DNA from 2 places in the Mesorhizobium sp. P2_C5_2 genome. Region 2 is predicted to be linked to the other one. Evidence: predicted binding sites of a transcription regulator. Region 2 holds the regulator's gene; the other holds the start of a gene.
The links. The regulator PhoB, encoded in region 2, activates phosphate uptake and scavenging genes when phosphate is short. The targets are predictions, from matches to a motif close to TGTCATNNANCTGTCAT.
Positions count from the first base shown of each region.

Region 1 (5,761 bases), on a different contig from region 2:
CCGAAGGACAGCCGGAACCCGGGCATGCCGGGTTCCGGCTTTTCCTCACGCCTTGGGCAAATAAGGGATCGTTCCGGCCAGATCGGTATCGTCGATCAGCTGGAAGCGGCTGTCGCTGCCCTTCCGACGCTCCGTCACAAACGGAGCGTATTGCGGATCGTTGGTGAAGGCTTCGGCTGCCTTTGCCGACGGAAACGCCATGATGGCGATCAGGCTGGTGTCGAGCGGCTTGCCTTCGAGCGTCTTCACGTTGCCGCTGCGGGCCAGGTACTTGCCACCGTGCTTGTGCACGAGGTCGTGCACCGAAGCGGCGTAAGCCGGCACCCATTTGTCGTCCTTCACCTTGATGTCTGCGATCACGTAAGCGGTCATTGTCTAACTCCTCATGGATCGGCGCCGGACTGCCCGGCGACGTGACCGCTGCCTCGCATGACGGCGCCGCACCGCTCCAGTCACCAAACTGTACCGGGCGGCCCAGTACAGCTTCTGTACTGGCTGATCTCAGGTTTTCTGAATAAGGTCCGGCAACATCTTTTGGAGATCACCACATGACACAAGCCGGATACAAGCAGTTCTGCCCGCTCTCCATGGCGGCGGAGCTGTTGTGCACACGCTGGACCATGGTGCTGCTGCGCGAACTGGTGGCGGGCTCGACCCGCTTCAACGACCTGCGCCGCGGCGTACCGAAAATGTCGCCAACCCTTCTGTCGCAACGGCTGAAGGACCTTGAAGCCGGCGGTATCGTCGAGCGCACCGAGATCGAATCCGAAAAGGGCGTGTTCGAATACCGGCTGACTGAGGCTGGCCGGGATTTACGCCCGGTGGTCGAGGCGATGGGCTTCTGGGGTCAGAAATGGGTCGAGGCCAGGCTGTCGCTCAAGAACCTCGATCCGTCCCTGCTGATGTGGGATATGCGGCGCAATCTGAACCCCAGTCCACTGCCCGACGGACGCACCGTGATACAGTTTCTGTATCATGACCTGCCGGCGTCGAAACGCTCGTGGTGGCTGATCGTCGAGAAGCACGGCGATGTCGATCTGTGCTGGTACGATCCGGGCTTTGACGTCGATCTCTATGTCTCGACGGACCTCTGCACCATGACCTCGATCTGGATGGGGCTGACGACGGTTCACAAGGAACGCGACAAGATCAGCCTGACCGGAGATCTTGACGTCGCCGGCAAGATGCAGACCTGGCTTGGCCTCAGCCCGTTTGCGGTGATGCCGAAGCGCGCCGCGGCTTGAGGCCAGATTCTCGTCAAAGGCGCCGCAAATTTGCTGACCTATCCCCCCAGCGCCCTATACTCGTAGGTGCTGGGGCGACGCCGCGTCGGGACCTTGTCTGTCAGGTCAACCACGCGGATCCATTTACAGGCGTCGCCTCGCAAGGTGACCTTGCGGCCGACCACCTTTTCGGCTGCTCCAAACGGTGTACTGGCCTGCGTTTCCTGACTCTCCTGGACGATTTCTCCGTCCATCCTGTCGACGCGATACGCCTTCATCTCGTGCGCTCCCCGACTCAGGGCTTCAGTGGAAGGTAACGTAGCTTTCGCCGTCAAGTATTAGCATATTCTAATTTTCTTTGGCCTCCAAAAAACCACTTGCATTCCGCAATCGGTTTGTTACAAAGAAACCACTTGCAAATCACAACCGGTTACCTCGGAGGCTTTCATGTCCAAGCTGCGCGTCAATGCATTCACCCTGTCGCTCGACGGTTTCGGCGCAGGTCCTGACCAGACCCTGCAAAATCCGCTCGGCGTTGGTGGCGAAGATCTGCACAAATGGATGACCAGCACCCGCAGCTTCCACAAGATGGTCGGCAAGGATGGCGGCACCACCGATGTGGACGATCGGTTCACCGTCAGCAGTTTCGACAATCTCGGCGCCTGGATCCTCGGCCGCAACATGTTCGGACCGATCCGCGGCGAGTGGCCGGACGAGAACTGGAAAGGCTGGTGGGGCGACAACCCACCCTACCATGTGCCGGTCTTCGTGCTGACGCACTACAAGCGCGACCCGATCGAAATGGAAGGCGGCACCACTTTCCACTTCGTCACCGGGGGCATCCATGATGCGCTCGACCAGGCAAGAGCCGCGGCCGGCGGCAAGGACGTCCGCGTCGGCGGTGGCGTCTCCACCATCCGGCAATATCTCCAGGAGAAGCTCATCGATGAACTGCATCTGGCGGTGTCGCCGCTGCTGCTCGGCAAGGGCGAGAACCTGTTTGCCGGGCTGGATATGCTGAAGCTCGGCTATCAATGCACCGAGCAGGTGGCGACGGCGCTGGCGACGCATGTGACGATCAAGCGGGGGTAGGTGGCGAAACCTTCGGCGCAAGCCTATTTCTCCCCGTTTACGGGGAGAAATGCCCGGCAGGGCAATGAGGGGCGGCGCAGCCGGTCGAAAGATGCGTCGGCGTATGCTGGGCCATTCAAACTGTTGAGGTTGGCGCCGAGTGCTAATACTTCTCCGGCACGTAAAGTTCGCGCGGCAGAACCTGGCGTTCGTACTCCGGATTGAACACCCGCTCGGGCAGCGTGATTTCTTCGTGCGGCACCTCCTCGTAGGGCAACTGCTTGAGGAGGTGATCCATGCAGTTCAGCCGCGCCCGCTTCTTGTCGTTGCCCTCGACGATGTACCACGGTGCCTCGGGAATGTTGGTGCGGGCGAACGTCTCTTCCTTGGCCTTGGTGTACTGTTCCCAGCGCACGCGCGACTGCAGATCCATCGGCGACAGTTTCCACTGTTTCATCGGATCGTGGATGCGCATCATGAAGCGCATCTGCTGTTCCTCGTCGGTGATCGAGAACCAGTATTTGACCAAAGTGACGCCGGAGCGGACCAGCATGCGCTCGAACTCCGGCACGTCGTGGAAGAATTCCTCGACCTGATCGGGTCCGGCAAAGCCCATCACCCGCTCGACGCCAGAGCGGTTGTACCAGGAGCGGTCGAACAACACGATCTCACCGCCGGCCGGCAGATGCGGCACGTAGCGCTGGAAATACCATTGCGATTTCTCGCGCTCGGTCGGCGCCGGCAGCGCCACAACGCGGCAGATGCGCGGATTGAGGCGCTGCGTGATGCGCTTGATGACGCCGCCCTTGCCGGCGGAGTCGCGGCCCTCGAAAATCACCACCAGCTTTTTCTTGTGATAGGCGACCCAGGACTGCAGCTTGATCAGTTCCGACTGCAAGCCGATCAGGTCGCGGAAATACTGCATGCGATCAATCGATGGCGGATGCGCGTTCTTGTAGATCTTGGCGATCTCCAGCGACAGCGCCGGCTCCGACATTTCCAGCTCATAGTCCTCGTCGAGCGTGTCGGCGAGTTCGGCTTCAAGCCAATCCCTGGCCGGAGAATTCTGCTTTAACTCGGTCATTCTGCTGCTCCGCTTGCCGGCTGACATGAAACCCTGAGCCGACTTGATATAGGCCGGCAATGACGGTTTTATTGCAAGCGGCCGGCCAGCCGATCATCCCTGCAAAAACGGCGAGGCATGGCCGATCCGTCACCGTGGCATGGCGACAAGCTGCTCAAATTGTCCTACAAATGGCGGACCGTTCGGGCCTCCCCGCCCTCCCCCACCAAAATTACGAGGATCTGACATGGAATACCGCACGCTTGGCCGTTCAGGCTTGAAAGTTTCGACGCTGACGCTGGGCACCATGACCTTCGGCGGCAGCGGGCCGTTCGCCGCCGTCGGCAATTCCGACCTCGCGGAGGCCTCGCGCATCATCGACACCTGCATCGATGCCGGCATCAATCTCATCGACACCGCCAACGTCTATTCGAACGGCCTGTCGGAAGAGATCATCGGCGAGGCGCTCGGCGGCAAGCGCAAGAATGACGTGCTGATCGCCTCAAAGGCGCGCATGCGGATCGGTAAAGGTCCCAATGACGAAGGCCTGTCGCGCCATCATCTGATCCGCGAATGCGAGAAGAGCCTGAAGCGCCTCAGGACCGATCTGATCGACATCTATTTCCTGCACGAATGGGACGGTGTGACGCCGCTCGAGGAAACAATGGCGGCACTCGACACGCTGGTTGGCCAGGGCAAGATCCGCTATGTCGGCTGCTCCAATTATTCCGGCTGGCAGGTGATGAAGGCGCTCGGCATCAGCGACAGCCATCACCAGCCGCGCTTCATCACCCAGCAGATCCACTACACGCTGGAAGCGCGCGAGGCCGAATATGAACTCTTGCCGATCTCGGTCGACCAGGGCCTTGGCGTGCTGGTGTGGAGCCCGCTTGCCGGCGGCCTGCTGTCGGGCAAATACCGCCGCGACAGTCCGACCGCGCGCCAGCTTGCCGGCTGGTCGGAACCGCCGATCCGCGACGAGGACCGGCTGTGGCGGATCGTCGATGTTGTCGTCGACATCGGTGCGGCGCGCGGCGTCTCGGCGGCGCAGGTCGCGCTAGCCTGGCTGCTTGGCCGGCCTGCCGTCAGCTCGCTGGTGATCGGCGCGCGCAACGAGACGCAGCTTAGGGATAACCTCGCCGCCGCGGCACTCACCCTCACCGTTGAGGAACGCGATCGTCTCGATGCCGTCAGCCGGCCGCCGGTGCTGTACCCCTACTGGCACCAGCAGTTCACGGCGAAGGACCGGTTCGGTCCGGCCGATCTGGTTCTCGACCGAAGCGTCATCTGAGGCCGACAGTTAGCCCGCGATAAACCGCCAGACCTCCGGATCGGGCTCGATCTGGCCGCTGAGCACGAAATATTTGTAGAGCACGAGCAGGCAGATCGCCTGCTCGGCCCGCTCGTCGGCGAATTTGCGGCAATAGGCGTTGGCCGCCGCGACGATCCGCTGGGCTTCGGCCGGGTGCTTCTCGAGATGATGCACGCGCTCGGCCAGATCGCTGAAGTCGGGCGCCAGCGGCACATAATGGACATCGGGCTCGAGTTGACCCTCGGCGAACCAGGTCTCATAGGTCGGCGGCGGCATCAGGCAGAGCGAATTCGAGCTCATGATCCATTTCAGGTTGGTCGCGACATCGTTGCCTTCGAGGGAAATGATGTAGCGGTAGCGCCGCTGCTGATCGATGGTGAGATAGGGCTTGCGGTATTCCGCCGGTGCTGTCGCCCTTGGCGTGCCGACATCGCAGAAGGGCAGGTCGCGGACGGCCTCCAGCAGCAAGGTGCGGATCGGATTGTTGAGCTCGCCGCGCCAGACGACGAGCGGATGCTTGTCGGCGAAGGCGACATCGTCGGCCGGCATGTGGAAATGGCGGAACTTGTTCAGCTTGAACAGGACGCCGTTGCCGTTGTCGCCGATGATCGGCCGGTCCTTGACGATCGACGGCATCTTCGGCACTTCGATGACGTCGCCGAATTCCAGGTCGATCTTCAGACCCGGATCGAAATAGCGGGTGAACTCCTTCAGATCGTAATAGTACATGCTGCGGTCCGACGGCAGCCGATTGACCGGCACAGCCTCGGGGCTGGGTGTAAAAGGCTCCCGCAGCGTGTTGTAGTAGTTGAGCCGCTCGCGGACCGATGCGTCGGAAAGCCTGGCCTGATCGAGCAGACGGCCGAGCCGGCGCCGGAAAAGGACCGGCGGCGCGATGTCGCGCATTGCGTTGCGCGCATAATAGATCAGCTTCTGTGCGTTTCTTTGAAGCGTGGCCATCGGTCGTTTTGATTCGAAATCGGTCGGCGGCGGCTCCAGTGACTGTCCCGCAGCCTTTTCTAAACCATTGTGTTAGCCATCACGCAAGTCCCGAACCGCTGGCATCTGCCGTCCCGGCGCTGTTGTGTTTGC
Region 1 is NZ_JBFUDV010000004.1:248,588-254,348, reverse strand. It holds gene AC1D1B_RS16315 (DUF1330 domain-containing protein) at 46-372, opposite strand; gene AC1D1B_RS16310 (winged helix-turn-helix transcriptional regulator) at 549-1,244, shown strand; gene AC1D1B_RS16305 (dihydrofolate reductase family protein) at 1,671-2,315, shown strand; gene ppk2 (polyphosphate kinase 2) at 2,458-3,378, opposite strand; gene AC1D1B_RS16295 (aldo/keto reductase) at 3,605-4,648, shown strand; gene AC1D1B_RS16290 (glycosyl transferase family 90) at 4,658-5,629, opposite strand.
Region 1: a site for PhoB is predicted at 3,438-3,454, ahead of ppk2 (polyphosphate kinase 2). Genes of this name have one in related genera too.

Region 2 (5,761 bases):
GGTGTCGCCGCCAATCTCACCATCAACCCGTTCGAAGCGATGACGACTATCACCGTCAAGATCGTCAATCAGCTGACCGGCGATCTTGAGTTCAACTCGCCGCAGACGCTGGTCGCCTTCGCGCTCGGCCTGACGCTGTTCGCGCTGACGCTGGTGATGAACATCGTGGCCCTCTACATCGTGCGCAAGTACCGGGAGCAGTACGAATGACCGACATCCCCCTGGACACGATGGCGGGTGCCGTTGCGCGTCCGCGCCGCGACATCGGGCTGAAGGCGCGTTACGCCGCCGAACGCCGTTTCCGCATCTATGGCGTGATTGCGATCTCGGTCGGCCTGGCGTTCCTGGCCATCATGTTGATCACCATCGTCTCGAAGGGCTACACCGCCTTCTGGCAGACCACGGTGACGCTGCCGATCAGCTTCGACGAGAAGGTGATCGATCCCTCGAACAAGCGCGCCACCGATCCGAATGTGCTGATCAAGGCGAACTATCCCAAGCTTGCCGAAAACGCGCTGGTGGCCAAGCTCGGCATCGATCCCGCCAACAAGCCGATGATGTTGAAGCTCAAGGGTTTCCTGTCGGAAGGCGCCCGCGTGCAGCTGCGCGACATCGTGTCCGCCGATCCGTCGGTGATCGGCACGACGCGCGTCGTCAACATCCTGGCCGCCGCCAACCTCGACTCGGCCTTCAAGGGCCAGATCGACCTCGGCGTCGATGAAGCGCGACGCAAGGTGTCCAACCAGCAGATCGAGTGGATGAACAAGCTCAAGGCCGATGGCGTGATGGCCGAGCATTTCAACACCGGCCTGTTCACCTATGGCGCTTCCAGCCGCCCGGAAACGTCGGGCATGGGCGTGGCCATCATCGGCTCGTTCTACATGATGGTGATCGTGCTGCTCCTGGCGCTGCCGATCGGCGTCGCCGCCTCCATCTATCTCGAGGAATTCGCCAAGAAGAACCGCTTCACTGACCTGATCGAAGTCAACATCAACAATCTGGCGGCGGTGCCGTCGATCGTCTTCGGTCTGCTTGGCCTTGCGGTGTTCATCAACTTTCTCGGCATGCCGCGCTCGGCCGCCTTTGTCGGCGGCCTGGTGCTGACGCTGATGACACTGCCGACCATCATCATCGCCACGCGCGCAGCCCTTGCCGCCGTGCCGCCGTCGATCCGCTCGGCAGCGCTTGGGCTTGGCGCCTCGAAGATGCAGATGGTGTTTCAGCACATACTGCCGCTTGCCGCACCCGGCATCCTGACCGGCACCATCATCGGCCTGGCGCGTGCGCTCGGCGAGACAGCACCGCTGCTTCTGATCGGCATGGTCGCCTTCGTCGCCGACTATCCGAAGACGCCTTTCGATCCGGCGACCGCGCTGCCGGTGCAGATCTACATGTGGGCAAACGAGGCCGAACGCGCTTTTGTCGAGCGCATGTCGGGCGCCATCATCATCCTGCTCGTCTTCCTCATGGCCATGAACATCACCGCGATCGTGCTTCGGCGCCGGTTCGAGCGGCGCTGGTAGAAAAAAGGCAATTTGGTATGAACATCATGACCGAACAGTCCCTTGAAAACGCAGTGGGCGACAAAATGAACGCCAAGTCGAACGAAGTCATCAAGATGCGCGGCGACAAGGTCGGCGTCTTCTACGGCGAGAAGCAGGCGCTGTTCGACGTCAATCTCGACGTCCGCCAGAACCAGGTGACGGCGCTGATCGGCCCGTCCGGCTGCGGCAAGTCGACCTTCCTGCGCTGCCTCAACCGCATGAACGACACCATCGATTCGGCGCGGGTGACGGGCAAGATCACGCTGGACGAGGACGACATCTACGACAAGAACATCGACGTCGTCGAACTCCGCGCCCGCGTCGGCATGGTGTTCCAGAAGCCCAATCCGTTCCCGAAGTCGATCTACGAGAATGTCGCCTACGGCCCGCGCATCCACGGGCTGGCCAAGCGCAAGTCCGACATGGACCAGATCGTCGAATCCAGCCTGAAGAAGGCGGCGATCTGGAATGAGGTCAAGGACCGCCTGCAGGAGCCCGGCACCGGCCTGTCCGGCGGCCAGCAGCAGCGCCTGTGCATCGCGCGCGCCATCGCCGTGTCGCCGGAAGTGATTCTGATGGACGAGCCCTGCTCGGCGCTCGACCCGATCGCCACAGCCCGCGTCGAGGAACTGATCGACGAACTGCGCCAGAACTACACGATCGTCATCGTCACCCACTCGATGCAGCAGGCGGCGCGCGTGTCGCAGCGCACGGCGATGTTCCATCTCGGCTATCTGGTCGAAGAGGGCGCCACCGACAAGATGTTCACCAACCCCGACGACAAGCGCACCCAGGACTATATTACCGGCCGCTTCGGCTGAGCCGTCCAGCGGTTGAATTTTCAGGCACGAGGACCAGGATCATGGGTGAACATACCGTCGCCTCCTTCGATGAAGAACTGGGGCAGATCAGCAAGCTGATCCGCGACATGGGCGATCTGGCCGGCTCGATGGTCAGCGGCTCGACCAGGGCGCTGCTCACTTCGGACAACGCGCTGGCGCAGCGTGTCGTCTCCGACGACGCCATCATGGACGCGCGCCAGCGTGAACTGGACGACCGCGCCATCACGCTCATCGCCAAGCGCCAGCCGATGGCCAACGATCTGCGCGCCGTGGTTGGCTCGATCCGCATGGCCGGCGACCTTGAGCGCATCGGCGATCTCGCCAAGAACATCGCCAAGCGCGTCGGCACCGTTGGCCTCAGCGTCACACCGCGCGACCTGTCGCATTCCATCGATGCGATGGCGCAGCTGGTGCTGATCCAGGTTCAAAGCGTTGTCGAGGAGTATGCTGCCGCCGATGCCGCGGCGCTGGCGAAACTCCGGAATGACGACGAGCGCATCGACGTCAAATACACGTCCGTGTTTCGCGAACTCTTGACCTACATGATGGAAGACCCGCGCAACATCACCGCCTGCACGCATCTCCTGTTCTGCGCCAAGAATCTGGAGCGCATCGGCGATCATGTCACCAACATCGCTGAAAATGCGTACTATGTGCTGACCGGCCAGCAATTGCCCGCCAATCGCCCGAAGCAGGACGAGACGGCGATGGCCACGTCGGCCTGACAAGGGTGAACTGCTGATGATTGCGCCACGCATCATGGTCGTGGAGGATGAGGAGCCGCTAGGCGTGCTCCTCCGCTACAACCTCGAATCCGAAGGCTACCAGGTCGAAGTGGTGACACGCGGCGATGAGGCCGAGATTCGGCTGCAGGAAAACGTGCCCGATCTGCTGGTGCTCGACTGGATGGTGCCGGCAGTGTCCGGCATCGAGCTCTGCCGACGGCTGCGGATGCGGCCCGAGACCGAACGGCTGCCGATCATCATGCTGACCGCGCGCGGTGAAGAAAGCGATCGCGTGCGCGGTCTCTCCACCGGCGCCGACGACTACCTGGTGAAACCATTCTCGACGCCCGAGTTCATGGCACGCGTCAAGGCGCTCCTGCGCCGCGCCAAGCCGGAAGTCCTGTCCAGCGTGCTCAAGGTCGGCGACATCGTGCTCGACCGTGAATCGCACCGCGTCTACCGCAAGAAGAGCGAGATCCGGCTCGGGCCGACCGAGTTCCGCCTGCTCGAGTTCATGATGCGCCATCCCGGCCGGGTGTTCTCGCGCAGCCAGCTGCTCGACAATGTCTGGGGCGAGACGATCTATATCGACGAGCGTACCGTGGACGTGCATGTCGGCCGCCTGCGCAAGGCGGTCAACAATGGCCGCATGCCTGACGTGATCCGCACCATCCGCGGCGCCGGCTACGCCATCCGCGAAGACTAGGCCGCGCCGTGCCGCGCCGTTGCCGGCCTCTCAGGCGACATGTTTGCCGGTCTTCGACTGAATCCCCGGCGCGAAAATCTCCTGGTCGACGAAGCCGAGGGCGCGCATGGCGCAGCCTTCGCGGATCAGCGGCAGTTCGTTGGGCTCGGTGTCGAAGGAGATCGACTTCGAGTGCTGGCCGCCGGCAGTCTGGGCGATCGCTTCGCGCAGCGCCGGTTCGATCAGGTCGAAGGCGGCGGCGCTGACCCCGACCATGGCGACAGGTGCGGGATCGATCAGCGCGAACAGGCTGCCAAGGCCGAAGCCGAGCGCTTCGCCGGCCTTGCGGTAGGCTTCCCGCTCCGGGCCGTCGGTCTCCCGGGCGCGCGCGGCAAGCGCGCGCATATCAGCGTCGCCGACATCGACCGGTTCGGCGTCCTCGCTCATCATTTTGGCGCTGCGCCAGATGGCGTAGTTGCCGGCATAGGCCTCGACGCAGCCGCGCCGCCCGCAACGGCAGAGCGCGCCGCCCGGACGGTGGATCATGTGGCCGAACTCGCCGCCAGACGAATGGGTGCCGGTGAACAGTTCGCCTTTCAGCACCAGCCCCATGCCGATACCGTGCGAGAGGAGGATAGCGATGAAATCGTCGCGGTAGCGCTCGGGCTGGCGCCATTGCAGCGCCACCGCCATCATGTTGCAGTCGTTCTCCATGGTGGCCGGAATGCCGAATTCCGCTTCCAGTATATCGGCGAAGGCAATGTCGGTCAGCGGCGTGATCGGCGACCACAGCATGGCGCGCGCCTGCGAATCGGTGATGCCCTGGATGCCCATGGCAATGCGGGCGATGCTTTGGACATCGAGGTCGGGATCCTCGAGCCGCCGCCGCACGATTGCCGTGCATTCGCCGATCAGCTCGTCGCGCGGCATGGTCAGCGTGTCCAGCCGGCGCTGCTCCTCGGCGACCACGTGGCCGGCATAGTCGATGACGGTGACGGAGAGGAAGTTCAGCGACAGCACCACGGTCATCACGGCCGCTGCTTCCGGGTTGAGGCCCAGGCCGACCTGCGGCCGGCCGCGCTTCAGCGCAACGGTCTCGCCAGGTTTGCTCTCGGCCAGTATGCCTTCCTGAATCAAATCAGACGAGATCGCCGATATGGTCGAATGGCTGAGGCCTGTCGTTGCGGCAATCTCCGTTCGCGACGGCTGGCCGGCCCGGCGCACGGCCGAAATCACCATCGCACGGTTGCGACGGCGCAGATCGTCGTGGCGGATACCAACCGACATCTTTTTTGTTTCCTCCCGGTCCCCCCGCGCCTCATGATAGTGGAGGCGGTCAGGGACGCCACGCAAATATTGGCAGAAGCCGGCGGCGCTGTCATTGTTTATTGCGGGTCTCGAAAAAAATCGGCGAGGCCATCAGAATCCATCAGAATCGATGTTGACAGCGCCTCGCTGTTGGACCAGTATTTTTTCGAGGCTCGAAAAAATAGAGCCTCTGTGTGCCGGCCTTCGGGCCAGTTTTGTCGCGCCGCGCGCGGCGCAGGGAGGATTATCATGAACAGATTTGCAGCCGCCATGCTGGCGGGTGTCGCCATGTCGCTGACGCTGGTGTCGGTCGCGCAGGCGAAGGACAAGGTCATCGGCGTGTCGTGGTCGAATTTCCAGGAAGAGCGCTGGAAGACCGACGAAGCGGCGATGAAGGCGGCGATCGAGGCTGCCGGCGACAAGTACATTTCCGCCGACGCGCAGTCCAATCCCGGCAAGCAGCTGACCGACGTCGAGAGCCTGATCTCGCAGGGCGCCAACTCGCTGATCATCCTCGCACAGGACGCCTCGGCCATCGGCCCGGCGGTGCAGAAGGCGCTGGATGAAGGCATTCCGGTCGTCGGCTATGACCGCCTGATCGAGAACAAGGACGTCTTCTACCTGACCTTCGACAACAAGGAAGTCGGCCGTATGCAG
Region 2 is NZ_JBFUDV010000008.1:80,917-86,677, reverse strand. It holds gene pstC (phosphate ABC transporter permease subunit PstC) at 1-210, shown strand, start outside; gene pstA (phosphate ABC transporter permease PstA) at 207-1,523, shown strand; gene pstB (phosphate ABC transporter ATP-binding protein PstB) at 1,541-2,365, shown strand; gene phoU (phosphate signaling complex protein PhoU) at 2,407-3,111, shown strand; gene phoB (phosphate regulon transcriptional regulator PhoB) at 3,128-3,817, shown strand; gene AC1D1B_RS26800 (ROK family protein) at 3,848-5,083, opposite strand; gene xylF (D-xylose ABC transporter substrate-binding protein) at 5,354-5,761, shown strand, end outside.